3 regions of the Blastomonas sp. CCH1-A6 genome follow, and region 2 is predicted to be linked to each of the others. Evidence: riboswitches for the same ligand, from Rfam matches in the RefSeq annotation. Region 2 holds a riboswitch; each other region holds the start of a gene.
The links. Region 2 has a riboswitch for cobalamin ahead of AX735_RS18220 (TonB-dependent receptor plug domain-containing protein). Riboswitches for the same ligand answer to the same signal wherever they lie in the genome.
Positions count from the first base shown of each region.

Region 1 (5,920 bases), on a different contig from region 2:
CCAGCGGCAGCGCGAAGGGAAGGAAAGCCGCAAGCCCGTAGAACAAGGCCACCGTCGCGAACAGCGCCGACATGGCCGAGACGCCAAGCACGCCGGGCTCTGCCAGCGGATTGCGGAGCAGGCCCTGCAAGGCGGCACCGCTGATGCCCAGCGCTCCGCCCGCGACCAGAGCCGCGAGCGCGCGCGGCAGGCGCACCTGCCAGACGACCAGGCTGTCACCGCCCTCGCCCATGCCCAGCAGCGCCGCAACCATGCGTCCCGGCGGCAGCGGCACCGAACCGAGCAGGCAGGCAGCGATCAGCGCGATCGCGATGCCGACGACCAGCCCGGGGATCAGCCAGCGCGCTTGCATCAGAGCTTCACCCCGCGCGCCCGCGCCATCGCTTCGGCGGCATCGAGCACGAACCAGCCGCCGCACGCGGTCCATGCGCCCTCCAGGCCGATCACCGGATGCTGGCTCGCCGTGCGCATCAGCGGATGCCGCGCCGCGCTCCACTGATCGGGATTGTAATCGCGCCGCCCGAACCAGGCCATCGCCACGCGATCGGGCTTTTCATAGGCGAGCCGCTCGAGCGGCAGCGGCTGCCAGCCGGGCTCGGTCTGGAAATTGCGGTATCCGGCGAGTTCGATGAGTTCGTGGATCAGCGATCCCGGGCCCGAGGTGACCCCGCCGGGGGTGGCATAGAGCAGGGTTGGCTTGCTGGCGATTCCCGACCCAGACCCAGTGTTGCTTCCCCTTCCGTTTGTCCCGAGCGAAGTCGAGGGACGTGATCGCAACGGGTCGAGCATACGTCCCTCGACTTCGCTCGGGAACTCGGGAAGGGCGGCATTTTGATTGCTCGGGACAAACGGAGAGTAGGCACGTTCCGAAAGTCTTGTCACCCGCGCATCCATCTCGCGTGCGATCCGCTCGCCCCGCGCCCGCTCGCCCAGCTGCCCTGCGGTCTCGACCAGCACGCGCCGTACCCCTGCCAGATCCTCGGCATAGCCCAGTTGCAGCACCGGCACCCCGGCGCGCGCGAAGAACGCGCCCGCATCCGCGCCGCCACCATAGCTGCGCACCACCAGATCGGGCTTGAGCACCAGCACGTCCTCGGCGCGCGGGGCAACCTTAGGCATGCCTCTCGCCGCCTCGCGCATGTACGAGAAGTCGCGCGTGGCATCGGGCGAGAGCGCGAGAATGCGCTCCCGTCCGAGAAGCTTGAGAACATATTGATCCGCGCAATAGTCGAGGCTCACGACCCGCATCGCCCGAACCGGGGGTTCGAGTGGTGCGGGTGTGGCGGCCTTGCCCAGCGAGCAGGCGGTGAGGATGCTGCACATGGCGAGCAACAAAGCGCTCACCCCCCACCGTTTGTCCCGAGCGAAGTCGAGGGACGTGCGTGCCTCAGTTGTGCAAGGTCCCTCGACACGCTCGGGACAAACGGAGATAGGGGCGACAACCCTTGACATCACATCTTCAACCTGACCCCCGCATAGCCCGCACGTCCGGGCACGCCATAGTTGAACGCGGTCTGATAGGCCTCGTCAAACAGGTTTTCGACCCGGCCATAGACTTCCAGATTGTCCGAGATGCTCCAGCTCGCGCGCAGGTCGACGCGGACATAGCTGTCGAGCCGGATGGTGTTGGCGACATCGTCGAACGTGTCACCGACCATCAGGAAGGTCGCGCCCAGCGCCGGACCCCAGGGCGACTTCCAGTCGACCAGCACCGAGGCGCTGTCCTTGGCGCGCCGCGCGAGCCGGTTTCCGAAATTGACCCGGCCCGAAAAGTCCGCTTCGCGCGAGCGGTTCTCGGTATCGACCAGGCTGTACTGTGCCTGCACGGTGAAATTGGTCACCGGCTGCATCCACAGGCCAAGCTCCACGCCCTGTGCGCGCGCGGCCGCGATATTCTCCAGGCTGAAGGTTGCGGAGGAGAAGACGATCAGGTCCTGCGTGTTGCGGCGGAACCAGGTCGCCTGCGCGCGCAGCTTGCCGTCGATTAGCGACTGTTCGATTCCCGCGTCATAGCTGCGCGCGGTTTCGGGGCGCAGGTTCGGATTGCCGAACGCGGCGAGTTGCTCGCTCAGCGCAGGCGCGCGGAAACCCTCCGCATAGGTCGCGCGGATCACGGTTTCGCCGTCATTGGGCGTATAGGCGATATTGCCGCCAAGGCTGGTCTTGCTGCCGAACACCTGCTGGTCGTCGACGCGTACGCCGCCGGTGACGGTCAACCCCTGCACCGGACGCACGATGGCCTGGCCGTAATAGCTCGTCATGTGCACGTCACTGACATCGGGCGCGGTGTTGAACGAGGGGAAGAAGGTGCTCGCCTCGCTCTGTTCGTGCTCCACGCCGAACACCAGGGTCAGCGCATCGGCAACATCAGCAACGCCCTGATATTCGAACCGGTCGAGCGTGCCCTTGGCGCGTGCGGGGTTGAACGATCCGGGGGTGGGATCGGTGGTGATGCGCTTGATGTCGGTCCGGGTATAGGCAAAGCGATTGCGCAACCGGCCGTCGAATAGCGCGACATTAAGCCCCGCATAGCCCACGAACTGGCGGTTGTCGGTCACCGGCAGCGTATCGGCAGGCGGGTTGTCGAATTCGGTTTCACCATCGGTATAGAAGCCGCGCAGATCGAGGCTGATCGCATCGCTGAAGGCGACGCGCAGCTTGCCGCTCAAGGTCAGGTTCTCGAACCCGTCCTTTTCGGTCGCCCCACGGCGCTCATCCCAGGCGGAAATGCCATCGGTGCGGAAATAGCTTGCGCCAAGGCTGCCCGAAACGATGCCGGTCTTGCCCGAGACGCTGGCGACCAGCTGGCCGGTGTCACGATAGCCATATTCGCCGCGCGCACTGGCCTGCAGCCCCTCGCTCGGTTCGATCGTGGTAATGTTGATGACGCCGCCGATCGCCTGGCTGCCCCAGATCACCGAATTGGGTCCGCGCAGCACCTCGACCGATCCGATATTGCCGGTGAGGATCGAGCTGAAATCGAACGCCCCCGAAGGCGAAGACGGATCGTTGATGCGCACGCCATCGACCAGCACCAGCGTCTGCGAGCTGTCGCCGCCGCGGATGAACACGCTGGTCGTGCCGCCGGGGCCGCCGTTGCGCGCAACGCTGATGCCGGGCAGCGTCTGCAGCACGTCGCTCAGCACCTGGGTCTGGCGACGATCTAGTTCTGCCTTGTCGACCACGGTGATCGACTGGCCGGTTTCGCTGCGCTTCTGGACGATGCGACTGGCGGAGACGACGATATCGTCGTCCTGGTCGTCGCTGGCGGACTGCGCATGGAGCGGCGTGGCCACTGCCAGAGCAAGCGCGGACACGGTGAAACTGCGGATGAATTTGGACACGGTTTTCCCTCAGCCCCAGCCGCCGCCGAAGCGGAAGGGCAGATGAACGACATCAAGGCCCGCCGGGATCGCTTCCGGACGCGACTATGGCCTGTGGCATGTCGTTACGAAGGAAAAAACTTTCCCATCCGAACAGGCTGGACCCGGCCCCCGGATGAACGACGCGATGGCAGGTCTCCTGGCTCGTCGATCATCGCCTCGGGCCGTCTTCCCGGGATCGCTCCCAGTGACATATTGGCCGTCGGCTCCCGACTGACAGTTGCGGGCACAGCACCGGATTTGCACCGGCTTCCCTCTTCGCCTCCCGGCTAAGGGAGGAACCATCTGGATGCGCAATTGCTGGATTTGGGCAGGCTTGTCAATCCGGCCTTACAAAAGCCCCGGCCTGCCCTACTGACAGGCCGGGCTTCAGGGGATCAGATCAGCTCGACCGCAACCGCCGTCGCCTCGCCGCCACCGATGCAGAGCGATGCCAGGCCGCGCTTGCCGCCATGCGTCTGCAGGGCAGAAACCAGCGTTGCGATGATTCGCGCACCGCTCGCGCCGATCGGATGGCCCAGCGCGGTCGCGCCGCCATGCACGTTGATCTTGTCGTGCGGAATGCCGAGGTCGCGCATTGCGATCATCGACACGCAGGCGAACGCCTCGTTGACCTCGAACAGATCGACATCGTCGACGCTCCAGCCCGCCTTCTCCAGCGCCTTGCGGCTGGCATCGACCGGCGCGGTGGTGAAGCGCGCCGGCGCGTGGGCATGTGCCGCGTGCGACACGATCCGCGCGACGGGCTTGAGGCCAAGCCTGTCGGCGACGCTCTGGCGGGTCAGCACCAGAGCAGCCGCACCGTCGGAGATCGACGAGGCATTGGCCGCCGTGATCGTGCCGTCCTTGGCGAAGGCCGGTTTCAGGCTCGGGATCTTCGACGCGTCGCCCTTGAGCGGCTGTTCGTCCTTGTCGATCGTCTCGGTGCCCTTGCGGCCGGTGATCTCGACGGGGACGATCTCGCGGTCAAACCCGCCGCTGCTCTGCGCCTTCTGCGCGCGGGTAAGCGAGGCGATCGCGTAATCGTCCTGGTCCTGGCGGGTGAACTGATATTCGCCTGCGGTTTCCTCGGCAAAGCTGCCCATTGCGCGGCCGGGCTCATAGGCGTCTTCCAGGCCATCGAGGAACATATGGTCCATGACCCGGTCATGGCCGATCCGCGCGCCGCCGCGATGCTTGGTGAGCAAATAGGGCGCGTTGGTCATGCTCTCCATGCCTCCCGCCACCAGCAGATCGACCGAGCCCGAGGCCAGCGCCTCTGCCCCCATGATCGTCGCCTGCATGCCGCTGCCGCACATCTTGTTCACCGTGGTCGCCTCGACCGACTGCGGCAGGCCGGCCTTGAGCGCGGCCTGGCGCGCCGGGGCCTGACCGAGGCCGGCGGGCAGCACGCAGCCCATATAGATGCGCTCGATTGCATCGCCCGAAACCCCTGCCCGCTCGACCGCCGCCTTGACGGCGGTCGCGCCGAGATCGGTGGCGCTGGCGCCCGAGAGCGAACCCTGGAAGCTGCCCATCGGCGTGCGCGCATAGGAGACGATGACAACGGGATCGGCGGCGGAAAATGCGGTCATGGCATGAGTCCCTTTTCGAATGTGGTGAAAGCGCCTTCCCCTAGGGCCAGCGCGATTGCAAGAGGCTTGGAGTACAAAGCGCTTGGCCTGTCTCGGGGCGAGCCGCTATGCGCAAGGGCGCTGCCGATCCCCGGCATTGGGCCAATTTCGCTATGTATGCGCCGCTGCTTGACCATCCGGTGATCGCGCCCCTTGCAGCGGCGATCCTTGGCGCAATCTTCGGCAGCTTTATCGGCGCGCTGGTGGTGCGCTGGCCTGCGGGGCGATCGATCCTGACCGGGCGGTCGCAATGCGATGCGTGCGGCGCGCAGCTGAAGCCTTGGCAGCTTATACCGTTGATATCGTATGTTTTGCTGCGCGGGAGATGTGCAGCATGCGGGACGGCCATCGGATGGCATTGCTTCGCGATCGAGCTCAGCGCGGCGCTGATCGGAGCGCTATCGCTGGCGGTGCATCCGGGCGCAGAGGGACTGGCGATAGCGGCATTTGGCTGGCTGCTCCTCCCGCTCGCGCTGCTCGATCTGCGCCATTACTGGCTGCCGCATCCGCTTAACGCAGCGCTGGCATTGGGCGCGCTGGCGGGCGCTGCGCTGGACATCCCGCCCGACTGGACCAGCCGCCTGATCGGCGCAGGCGCTGGTTGCGGCGGACTGTGGCTGATCGCGCTGCTCTATCGGCTGACGCGCGGGCGCGAAGGGCTCGGCGGCGGTGATCCGCTGCTGCTCGGCGCGATCGGGCTGTGGCTCGGCTGGCAGGCGCTGCCCCTCGTGCTGCTGATCGCCAGCGGCCTCGGGCTTGCCGTCGCGCTGGTGCTGCAACGCCGCGGCCATGATCTCGATGCCGCCACCCGCTTCCCACTGGGGACGCTGATGGCGCTTGCCGCCTGGCCGGTGGCTCTGGCCGGGCTGAGCGGCTGAGGATCAGCTGCGGCGAGTCGCCCTGCGTAGGTTATCGCTCAGAAAT
Region 1 is NZ_LSIS01000479.1:3,420-9,339, forward strand. It holds gene AX735_RS21350 (FecCD family ABC transporter permease) at 1-352, opposite strand, end outside; gene AX735_RS21355 (ABC transporter substrate-binding protein) at 352-1,344, opposite strand; gene AX735_RS21360 (TonB-dependent receptor domain-containing protein) at 1,452-3,344, opposite strand; cobalamin riboswitch at 3,496-3,684, opposite strand; gene AX735_RS21365 (thiolase family protein) at 3,761-4,957, opposite strand; gene AX735_RS21370 (prepilin peptidase) at 5,065-5,874, shown strand; gene AX735_RS21375 (hypothetical protein) at 5,878-5,920, opposite strand, start outside.
Region 1: another riboswitch for cobalamin. It lies ahead of AX735_RS21360 (TonB-dependent receptor domain-containing protein); the one in region 2 lies ahead of AX735_RS18220 (TonB-dependent receptor plug domain-containing protein).

Region 2 (5,920 bases):
CATGGAGCTGGGTGGCCGGAATTTCCTCGACCTTGCCATCCTGACCGACGCGAAAGGCAACAAGCTGATCCTTGGTAGAGCGCAGCGACTGTGCCTGCGCCTTGCCGCGCCCTTCGGCCAGCGCCTCGGCAAAATTGCCGAACAGCACCGTCAGCCAAAGCCAGAAGACCAGCTGCCCCTCGAACAGCGGATCGCCGCTGCCGATGGCCAGATTGCGCACCATCACCACGGTGGCGACGGCAGCCACCACGGCAGTCGTGAACATCACGGGGTTGCGCACTAGCGTGCGCGGGTCGAGCTTGACGAAGGAATCGCGCAGGGCCGGCATGACCAGCTTGCGCTCGAACAGGGATGCGCGCTCCATCAGAAGCGCTCCGGGGTCATCAGGACGACGACGAGATAGACCAGCAGGCCGATGGCGACGACGCCGGCCAGCGCAAGATCGAAGGACATATGAGCTCCTTGTTTGGCGGAGCGTCAGGTGCGCCTCGGATGCGTGAAAATGCGCGGGGCAAAAGCCGCGAACGGCATGAAAAACGCATGAAAATCGCTTTGTTAACTCGGCACCGAGCGCGGGTTTCATGAGGATTTCATGTCGCAAGGCGTTGATCCACATGGATGTTTCACAAGGCCATGCGCCATCGGGCCGTCAGCAAGATGCTTCTTGCCCAGACGAGAATTGTCCCGCCGGACTCGTCGAGACTCATGCCCCGGGGCTGGCCAGAATGGCGGTCCCGGGGTGCCTTTTCGGCTCACCAGTGATCATGGCTTCGTCCACTCCGCCACAGCCTGTTGCTGAGGCTTCTGAGCTTCTATGCTCACCCTTTGAGCGGCACGACGAGTCCCGCAAACATGATCTCGGCGCGATCCGCGATGGCGGCGATGTCTTGATTGAGCCGTCCCGCCATGTCGCGAAACCGGCGCGCCAGCGCATTGTCCGGGACGATGCCCATCCCGACTTCATTGCTGACCAATATTATCGGCGATTTGGCCGCCAGAAGTGCATCCATCAGCTGCTTCGACACTGCGGGGAAATTCAGTTCGTTTAAAAGTATGTTGCTCGTCCAGAGCGTCAGGCAGTCGACAAGCAGCACGCGGCCTGGCGCGGCCTCGCGCGTGATCGCTTCTGGCAGGTCGATCGGGCATTCGACGGTGCGCCAGCGCGGTCCGCGATTCTGCCGGTGCCGCGCAATCCGGTCGGCCATCTCATCGTCAAAAGCCTGCGCCGTGGCCAGATAGACGAGCTTGCCCGACTGGCTCTCTGCCAGTGCCTGCGCCCGCGCGCTCTTGCCGGAGCGGGCACCGCCCAAGATGAATGTCAGCACCGCATCGACCCATTTCCCTTGCAAAGCGTTTTCACTCGCAATAATGCGGCTACGCGACAGGTTCCCAGAGATGGGATTAATAGGGAACGCGGAAGCAGGGATAAACCCCTGTAATCCGCGGCTGTCCCCGCAACTGTGACCGGATAGCGGTCGCCCTGATATGCCACTGGAGGCCTCGGCCTCCGGGAAGGCGGGGCGAATGCGATGACCCGGGAGCCAGGAGACCTGCCTGACGCAGTCGGTCCTTTGCGCGGACGGGGTGTTCAGCGTGATCGAGGTTCATCCTCGCGTGACGACATCGGTCGGGGTTCGCGCGCGGGTGACAAGCCAGCGACTGATCCGTCGTGCCATCGGCGCGTGTAACCCCTTGTTGTTTTGACAGGGGATAGCCATGCCTGATGCATTTTTGAAATACACCCTATCCACGCTTGCCGTCTGCGCCTGCGTGAGCACTCCCGCCTTCGCGCAGGACATTGCAGCGGGCGCCGGCGCGCGCGAGCCGGTCATCGTGGTGACCGCCAATCGCACGGCGCAATCGCTCGACAAGGTAGGCCAGTCGATCACCGTGCTCGACAGCGCGGAGATCGAGCGTCGGCAGACCCAGGCCGTTGCCGACATCCTACGCACCGTGCCGGGCGTCACCATCGTGCGCAACGGCGGCATCGGCACGTCGACATCGGTCTCGATCCGCGGTGCGGAAAGCGACCAGACCGTGGCTCTGGTCGATGGCATCAAGCTCAACGACCCCTCGTCGCCCGGCGGCGGCTTCAATTTCGGCAACCTGCTGGTCGGCAATATCGATCGGATCGAGGTATTGCGCGGCCCGTCCTCGGTGTTGTGGGGCAGCCAGGCGATCGGTGGCGTCGTCAACATGATCACGCGCCAGCCGACCGAGCAGCTCAGTGTCAACCTGCGTGGCGAATATGGCTATCGCGATACCGGCCAGCTGGTCGGCAATGTGTCGGGCAAGGCAGGGCCGCTATCGGCCAGTATCGGCGCGGGCTATTTCCGCACCGACGGTATTTCGGCCTTCAGCGAGGCGCGCGGCGGCACCGAGAAGGACGGTTACCGCAATTACGGCGCGAACGGCAATTTCAACCTGGCGCTGACCGACTGGCTGTCGGTCGATGCGCGCGGCTGGTATTCCGAAGGCCGGGTCAATATCGACGGCTTTCCGCCGCCCAGCTTTGCCTTTGGCGACGTGAACGAGGAATCGCGCACCCGCGAGTTCGTTGGCTATACCGGGATCAACGCGGCATTGTTCGACGGACGCTTCCGCAACCGGCTGGGCTATGCCTATACCGATACGCGGCGGCGCAGCATCGCGCTCGACGGCGTGCCGAGCGAGACCTTTGCCGGCCATGGCCGCAACGAGCGCATCGAATATCAGGGCATTTTCGACATTGCCGAGGGATGGCAGCTGACCGGCGGGCTCGAGCGCGAGACCTCGCGCTTTTCGAGCAGCAGCTTCGGCGCGGTGCCCTCGATCGGCCGCGCCAGGATCGACAGCGTCTACGCGCAGCTCGTCGCCAGCCCGGTCCGGAGCCTGACGCTGACCGGCGGCGTCAGGCATGACGATCACAACCGGTTCGGCGGCGCGACGACGCTGGGGGCCAGCGGCGTCTACGCGATTGCGGCGACCGGCACCACGCTGCGCGCCAGCTATGCCGAAGGGTTCAAGGCACCCTCGCTGTTCCAGCTGCAGAGCGATTTCGGTAACCGGCTGCTGAGTCCAGAGCGCTCGAAGGGGTGGGATGCCGGCATCACGCAGGATCTGGTCGAGGGACGGCTTCAGGCCAGCGCCACCTATTTCCGCCGCGATTCCGACGATCTGATCATCTTCATCTCGTGCCCGCTGCCGCGCACCGGCATCTGCGCCGGGCGTCCTTCGGGCACCTATGACAATGTGTCCAAGGCGCGCGCCGAAGGGGTCGAGATTGGCCTGATGATGCAGCCGGTCGATGCGCTGCGACTGCAGGCGAACTATACCTATACCGACGCCACCAACCGGTCGCCCGGCAATGTCAATTTCGGCCGCCAGCTCGTCCGGCGACCGCAGCACAGCGTCACCGCGCTGCTCGATTACCGCTGGAGCTTCGGGCTGGAGACCGGGATCACGCTGACCCATGTCGGTACGAGTTTCGACAATGCCAATAACAGCCGCAAGGTCGAAGGCTATGTGCTTGCGGACTTGCGCGCGGCGTTCCCGATCACCGACCGCATCGAGCTGTACGGGCGCATCGAGAACCTGTTCGACGAGCGCTACGAGACGGTGTTCCGCTATGGTACGCCGGGCCGCGCCGGCTATGTCGGCGTGCGGCTGAGCTACTGATGCAGGGCACGCCCCGCGCGCTGGTCGGCGAATTCGCCCGTCACGGCGGGCGGATCGATCTCGCGCGCGCGGCCTTTCCGCATATTGAGAATTGGACCGATCTGTCGACGGGGATCGCGCCATGGCCCTACCCGGTCTCCCTGACTGCCGCAGCAGCAGAGCAGTTGCCTGATCCGGGCGACCTTGCGAAGCTGGAAGCGGCAGCCGCGGTCTCATTCGGGGTGGACCCGAAACGGGTCGTAGCGGTGCCCGGAAGTGACCTTGCGATGCGGTTGCTCGGGCTGATGCTGGGACGCAGATCCTTCGTTTTCCGCGCGGCCATTGTCCGGCCGGGCTATTCGGATCATGCAGCAATGTGGGGCGCTTACAAGCCAGCGGCATGCGCATTCGACGATATCGGGCTCATGGCACCTGCTCATGACGTTCTTGTGCTTGCCCGGCCGAATAACCCTGATGGTCTTGTTGCCGATCCTCTGTTGCTGGAATGGGCGGCGTTGACTGTAGCCAAGCGCGGTGGCCATGTAATCGTCGACGAAGCTTTCGCAGATGCGGACCCGGCAAACAGCTTGGCGGGCAGCGATTGGCCGGGACTGATCGTGCTGCGGTCCTTCGGCAAGTTCTTTGGGCTGGCAGGTTTGCGCCTGGGCTTCGTGGTCGCGCAGCAAGAGATCGGAACCGAGCTGCGCGCGCTGATCGGCGACTGGCCCATCTCGGGTCCGGCGCTGGCGACCGGGCTGGCGGCTTACAGCGATGCGGAATGGCAAATCGCACAGCGGGCGCGACTGGCCACCGCATCGCAGCGGCTGGTCGAACTTCTGACCCGGCATGGAATCGCGATTGTCGGGTGCACCGCATTCTTCACGCTCGTCTCCGTCCGCCACCGAGACCGCCTGTTCGTTTATCTGGCGCAGGCGGGCGTGCTCACCCGGCCGTTCGATTACGAACCCTGCTGGCTGCGGATCGGACTTCCGCGTGACGAGAGCGATTGGGCGAGACTGGACGAAGCCCTTAGCGGCTGGAGAATGACATGACCGACACGCAAGAGGATTTCGCCCGCCACAATGCGCGGATGAAGCGCGTTCAGGCCGTGCGCGAACGCATGCAGGCGCGCCGCACCCTGGAGCGTGGGTTGCTGATCGTCCATACCGGCAACGGCAAGGGCAAGTCCTCCTCCGCCTTCGGCATGGCGATCCGCTCGCTGGGCTGGGGGATGAAGGTCGGCATCGTGCAATATGTCAAAGGCAGCTGGGAGACCGGCGAGAAGAATTTCTTCCAGGCCAATCCCGATCTGCTGACCTTCGAGGTGATGGGCGAGGGCTTCACCTGGGACACGCAGGACCGCGCAAAGGACATCGCGGCGGCGCGTGCGGCCTGGGAACGCTCGAAGCAGCTGATCCTAGACCCCGATTATGACTTCATCATCCTCGACGAGCTGAACATCGTGCTGCGGCAGGATACGCTGCCGATCGACGAGATCGTGGCGTTTCTCAATGACCGCCCGCTGACCAAGCATATCTGCATCACCGGGCGCAGCGCGAAGCCGGAGCTGATTGCCATTGCCGATCTGGTTACCGAATTCGGCGAGGTGAAGCATCCGTACAAGGCCGGGTTCAAGGCGCAGAAGGGCGTGGAATATTGATCCGCGCCTGCGCCCTGGTGCTGGCGGTTGCGGTCGCGGGCTGCGCCTCGCAGGCGGCTGACCGCGCCGCGCAGGATGACGCACGCAACGCAGGTTCAACGCGGCCCCGGGTCGTCTCTATCAACCCGTGCGTCGATGCGGTGCTGATGCAGGTGGCAGAGCCCGGGCAAATCGCCGCGATCAGCCATTATTCGCAGGACCCGCGCGCGACATCGATTCCGCTCGACCAGGCCCGGCGCTTTGCGGCGACCTCGGGCACGGCGGAAGAGGTGGTCGCTGAGGCCCCGGACATCGTCATCGCGGGTGCGCACGTGGCCCCGGCGACCATCGCCGCGCTCCACCGGATGCGCATCCGCCTGGTGCAGATCGGCGTGCCCGAGAGCATCGCCGAGAGCGAGGCGCAGATTCGCACGATCGCAGCGGCGGTCCATCAGCGGCAGCGCGGCGAGCAACTGGTGGCGCGGATCGATGCGGCCGTTCGCGCAGCATCGGTGCAGCATGGCCCCGCGCCCGCCGCGCTAATCTGGCAGGGCGGCGGGCTGGTGCCGGGCGAGGGCACGCTGGCGAGCGAGCTGCTCAGCCGCACCGGCTATCGCAACATGAGCGGCGATTACGGCCTGAAGC
Region 2 is NZ_LSIS01000398.1:2,427-8,346, reverse strand. It holds gene kdpB (potassium-transporting ATPase subunit KdpB) at 1-364, opposite strand, end outside; gene kdpF (K(+)-transporting ATPase subunit F) at 364-453, opposite strand; gene cobU (bifunctional adenosylcobinamide kinase/adenosylcobinamide-phosphate guanylyltransferase) at 819-1,325, opposite strand; cobalamin riboswitch at 1,367-1,572, shown strand; gene AX735_RS18220 (TonB-dependent receptor plug domain-containing protein) at 1,717-3,657, shown strand; gene AX735_RS18215 (threonine-phosphate decarboxylase) at 3,657-4,688, shown strand; gene cobO (cob(I)yrinic acid a,c-diamide adenosyltransferase) at 4,685-5,296, shown strand; gene AX735_RS18205 (ABC transporter substrate-binding protein) at 5,293-5,920, shown strand, end outside.

Region 3 (5,920 bases), on a different contig from region 2:
TTCGACCAGAGTGGTGGCGGTATCAAGGCCGAGCTCTGCCTCCAGCCCCAGCGCGGCAGCTTCCTCGCGGATGGATTTCTGCAGACGGTCCCGGCGGGCAGGGTCCAGCCCGTCGGCATTGGAGAATTCGTCCAGCAAAGCCTCGATCCGGCCCAGCCCGGCGCCGCTTCCGGTCGGGACGAGCGGCGGCGGCACATGGCCGATGGTGACAGCACCGATGCGGCGCTTGGCCTGCGCTGCCTCGCCCGGATCGTTGACGATGAAGGGATAGATGACCGGCATCGCTTGTGTCAGCGCTTCGGGCCAGCAAGCGTCAGACAGCGCTACAGCCTTCCCCGGCAGCCATTCCAGCGTACCATGCGCGCCAACATGGACCAGCGCATCCGTACCCTGCTGGCCCAGCCACAGGTAGAAGGCGACATAGGCGTGCCGCGGGCAGCGCGAGAGGTCGTGATAGTCTGCATCGCGACTGATAGGCTCGCCCCGCTCGGGCTGAAGCGCCACCAGCACCTGGCCGAGCGTGAGCGCCGGGAAGCGAAATGCCCCATCGACAGCCAGCGGATCGTCTTCCGGCTCTCCCCATGCCGAGGCAAGGTCCTGCCGCAGCGTCTCGGGCAGGGCGGACATGGCAGTGCGATAGGCATTCAAAGGCCAGACCAGATGCTCGGTCGCCAGCTGCCTGGCAAGATCGGTGGGGCGGCTGACCTTGTACCCGGCCTCTGCCAGATCGGCGACAATCGCATCGACTGAGGCCAGCGCGTCAAGACCCACGGCGTGCGCCATCTGGTAGGCCTTGCCGGGGTAGGTCGACAGGATCAGGGCGACGCGGCGTTCGCATGCCGGCTTGCGGGCCAGCCCGATCCAGCGCGCCACGCGGTCGGCGACCGCTGCGATCCGGTTGTCATCGCCGCGGTGCGAATAGGGAGCGAAGCCGAGTGCCGGATCGCGTTCGCCCGCTTCCTTGAAGCTCGACACGCCTGCAAAGATGCGCCCGTCAATCTCGGGGAGTACGACATGCATGGCAAGGTCAGCCGGCGAGAGGCCACGCGATGTGCGCGCCCATCCTGCGCGCGGTGCGGTGGCAAGCGCGATCTGGAAGACCGGAACGCCCCCCCCGTCGAGCGGCGTTCCGCCATCCTCGCCCCGCGCTGAAAAAGCCGTGGCATTGACGATGGCTGCAGGCGCCAGCGAACGCACCCAGCGATCCACCTGTGCCCTGACCTCAGGGGGCTTGAGCGAGGGGACGAAGATCGAGAGCGCGTCAAAGCCGCGTTGTTCAAGCGCGGAATGAAGCGCGGCGATCGGGTGCAGGTCGTGTGCGGCGAGGTACGCACGGTAGAAGACGATCAGGATCAGCGGCCGATCCGCATTGGGCCTGAAGCTGGCAGGATCGATGATCCCGCAGGAGGGGTGCCATCCGCCAGTTGCCGGCAAAGCCGTGCATTGCGTCACAGTGCTGACGCCAAGCCCTGCGGCGTGCGCGAGAGCGGCCAGGGCCGCGCGCGCCGCTGCCGCGCCGCCCTCGTCACACAACTGGCAAAGCTTGGCCAGCGTGGCGGCAGGAAGCGTGGAGACACTGTCGAGGTGCCAATCCGGCCGACCATCGGCAGGCAGGACAGCAAGCGCAATCCCGCGCGATCGGGCGAGGGTCTCGACCTGTTGAAGGCCGTAGCTCCAATAGGGCGTGCCGCCGATCAGCCGGATCAGCACGGCCTTTGCCCCGGCCAATGTCTTTTCGATATAGGTGTCGACCGACAAAGGGTGGATCAGCGCGGCAAGATTGGCGAGCCGCAACGAAGGAAATGCCGGATCCGCCGCTTGCGCCTGGCGCCAGCCTTCCGCGAACGCACCAAGATCGCTGTCCGAGAAGGACAGGACGACAAGATCCGCAGGCTCCTGCCCCAGATCCTGTGGGATGGCCGTTTCCTCCATCCCATGCGTTTCGCGAAAGATGACGTGCACGGCCTAGCTTAGCCTGCCAGCACCGCGCGAATGGCAGGCTCGTCGATATCGTCATGCTCGGCGATGGCGACCAGGGTGGTCTGGCGCCGCTCATCGGGGCGCCATGGGCGGTCGTACTGGTGACGAACCCTCGACCCGACGGCCTGCACCAAGAGGCGCAAGGGCTTGCCAGTCACGGCAGCGTAGCCTTTTACCCGCAGGATGCGATGGTCGCGGGCGAGCGTTTCGATACGCGCCACCAAATCGGCGGGATCGGCAATCTCGCCGAGCGCGATGACGGTGCTGTCGAAATCGTCGTGCTCGTGATCATCCTCATTGTCGTGATGCGAGGGCCGGGCAGCGATATCGTCTTCGGCGGCAGCTCCAAGTCCAAGGATCACGCGAGGGTCGACAATCCCTTCGGCTATCTCGATCACAGGCACGGGGCGGGGTGCTTCGGCCGCAATGGCTGCCCTTGCGGCAGCGACTCCGTCAGGTCCGGCCAGATCAACCTTGGTCAGCAAAACGAGATCGGCGCAGGCAAGCTGGTCCTCGAAGACTTCGGACAGCGGGGTTTCGTGGTCGATCCCCGGGTCTGCGGCGCGCTGGGCCTCCAGCGCTGCAAGATCGGGGGCAAACCGTCCGGCAGCAACCGCTTCGGCATCGGCCAGCGCAAGGACGCCATCCACCGTGATGCGACTGCGGATTGCCGGCCAGTCGAAGGCCTTGAGCAAGGGCTTGGGCAGGGCCAGCCCTGATGTCTCGATCAGGATATGGTCAGGGCGCGGATCAAGCGCGAGCAGGCGCTCTACGGTGGGAATGAAATCGTCCGCCACGGTGCAGCAGATGCAGCCGTTGGCCAGTTCGACGATGTTTTCCGCCGGGCAATCGGGAATGGCGCAGGATTGTAGGATGTCCCCATCCACCCCCAGAGTACCGAATTCATTGACGACCACAGCCAATCGGCGTCCGCCAGCGTTGCGGATCAGGTGGCTGATCAGCGTGGTCTTACCGGCACCCAGAAAGCCGGTGATGATCGTGACGGGTACCTTTGACAGGTCCGACATGGCAGTTCCTCCGCGCGCCAGAGCGACACCGGGCAGGGCTTGCCGGACAGGTCCGGTCGGCGCGCGACAACGGGCTGGCGCGACAGACGCCCGAAACCACGCGGCCGTGCAGCCCCAGCCGCACAGCTTCGTCGCTCAGACGGAAGAGTACCGTGCCTTGGCCATCCCCTGGACCCGGGCAAGAGCGACCAGAGCGCCGGCAGGTCTCCTGGCTCGCGGGTCACAGCTTGATGCACGCCTTCCCAGATGCGCGTTCATGCGCGGTCCAGTGGCTTTTCCTGCACGCGCAGGAAAAATGTGCATCGCGCTATCCGCTTACAGTTGCAGGGACAGCCGCGGATTTGGGAGCTACGCTCCCGCACCGCATTCCCGATTAAGCCCCGTTGGGGGCACCGGCGCGATCATCGATGGCACGGGCAAACCCGCATCATCATTGAATATCTCTAGACCCAAACTTCGATCATGCCAATCAAAGTTCGCGCTGAAATTGCAGGCGCAACCTCACTGTTCCGTTTCATCGGTTTCAACGGGAGCGCGGTCGAACCAGACGCGCCAGGGACCCACGTGCTCGTGACCGGCAGCGGCAAGACGGCGCAGGACGATGCGGGCTTTCGTTCGGCCCCGCCGTGTGTCGGGCCAATCAAAGAATTCAGGGTTTGCGCCTTCAGCCACAGCGGTGCGGATATGTGCGTCCACGGCACGATCCTGATCAAGGCCAAAGCGTTCAAGCATAGGTGAAAAGGCGGTGTCCGTATCGGGCACGAAATCGTGCCGTTCACCCAGTGCGTTCCGCCAAGGTGAGCGAGGGTGAATGTTCAGGATCGACTGATAGCCATCCGGAATGGGGACGTTGGCGCCATGTGGCCGACCCTTCCCGATAAGCTTGGCAAGCAGATGGGTGTGCGGGCCTTCCGGCGATTTCCCATCCGGAGGCGGAATCGGTTGGAAGACTTCGATCCGTCCGGCAGGCGAGAGCATGACCCGGTGGGGCTGCGCACGCAGAACCTCGGCCATGACTGTTGGCGAAGACAGCAGGTCCTGACCTTCAAGAGCCTCGAGAGCCCCGATCAGCGCTTCGTCGTCAGTGCGGGCGCACATCCTTATGGTGCCGTTACAAACGCCCATGTCGAACAGGCGGCTCGACTGGTCTTCCCTGCGAATGGCGTCGGTATCGGCGCCCAAAGATACGACAGCCCGATCGACCGAACCAGTCAGAGGCGCGCAGAGCGCCATTGCATGACCCCAGCTTTCGCCATCAGAGGACAGGCTATCCCAGGCAAGGCATTCAAAGCTATCCGAATGCCTGATCCGCAAGGCACCGCGAGCGGTCACGATTTCGATATTGTCGCGGTCGTTTTGAACCGTGGCCGGCTCATCCTCGTCGCGAATGAATTCGCCGATCGCACCGAATGTGCCGATGCTCCAGCCATGGCCAGGGTCGCACGCGAGACGTGCCAGTTCGTCAAAGGAAATCTGGTTCATGATGATACCCCGGACTTGAGAAAGCGGACGGAAATGCCGTCCCCGTCACGAGATAACCGGACCGGAACGTCATAGAGCGAGGTGAGTAGGCTTTCGGTGACGACTTCGTGCGTCGGACCGTGTGCAAGCAATCGCCCATCGCGGATTGCGAGGATCGAGTCCGCGAAGGCCAAGGCCAGATCAAGATCGTGGATCGCCATGACAACCGTGCACCCGGCCGTGGTCCGGGCCTTGAGACGCTGGACGGCATCGATGGCATGGCGTGGATCCAGACCCGCGGTTGGTTCATCAACGATCAGAAGCGCTGGATCGCCGACAATCGCGCGGGCCAGCATTGCCCGCGCCAGTTCGCCACCCGACAATTGCGTGGCTGGCCGATCCCGCAAACCCAGCAGATCGCAGGCGAGCAGTGCATCGTCGATGGCGGGAAGCAGAGCGGACGGTATGGTGCCGAATGCTGGCAGCGCCGGAGTCAGCCCGAGCGCAACCACGCGCTCTACGGTGATCGGCCAATCAACCCCCGCACGTTGCGGCAGATAGGCACGCAACTTGGCAAGTTCCCGGCGGCCAAGGCGGTGGAGGTCCTTGCCATCGAGTTCGACCGAACCTTGCACCGGGCGTTTGAGGCCCGATGTGATGTCCAGCAAGGTGCTCTTGCCGGCGCCATTGGGGCCGATCACAGCAGTCAGATGGCCCGATGGAACACGCGCCGATATCCCGTCAAGGACCAGACGCTGCCCCCGGCGCGCCGAAACACCATGAAAGTGCAGCGCGCTCATGCGGTGCGTCTCCGGACATGAAGGACCAGCCACAGGAAGAACGGTGCCCCGATCAGGCTGATGAACACCCCGAGATTTAGCGGCATGCCCCGGAATACCAATGTGCGCGACGCGATGTCGGCGAGGGTTACCAGAACGGCTCCAACCAGCATGGCCGGGATGAGCACCTTGCCTGGACGATGGGCGACCAGAGGCCGGACAAGGTGAGGCGCAATCAGGCCTACGAAACCGATCGTTCCGGATACGGCGGTTGCGCCTCCGACGCCAAGGGCCGTACCGATCAGCGCCAGCATGCGCGTTCGTGAAACCGCAATCCCCAGGCTTTCAGCCTGCGCTTCACCCAATGCAAGAGCATCCAGAGCTCGGCCCGTCAGCAGAAGCATCGTACCCCCGGCAAGGATAAAGGGTGTGGCAAGGCGGACATGATCCCAGCTTCGATCGGCAAGCGAACCCATCAGCCAGGTCATGATCTCGTAAGCGGCATAAGGATTGGGGGAGAGGTTGAGCGCCAGACTGACGCCTGCACTGGCTATGCTGCTGACTGCTGCCCCGGCCAGGATGAGCGATAGGGTACCGCCTCCCCGCGCAAGGATGAAGGCAATGCCTGTGGTGACGAATGCACCTGTCAGACCAAACAGCGGAGCGGCAAGG
Region 3 is NZ_LSIS01000058.1:19,838-25,757, forward strand. It holds gene cobN (cobaltochelatase subunit CobN) at 1-1,962, opposite strand, end outside; gene cobW (cobalamin biosynthesis protein CobW) at 1,971-3,008, opposite strand; cobalamin riboswitch at 3,190-3,420, opposite strand; gene AX735_RS02410 (DUF6925 family protein) at 3,510-4,490, opposite strand; gene AX735_RS02415 (ABC transporter ATP-binding protein) at 4,487-5,269, opposite strand; gene AX735_RS02420 (FecCD family ABC transporter permease) at 5,266-5,920, opposite strand, start outside.
Region 3: another riboswitch for cobalamin. It lies ahead of cobW (cobalamin biosynthesis protein CobW); the one in region 2 lies ahead of AX735_RS18220 (TonB-dependent receptor plug domain-containing protein).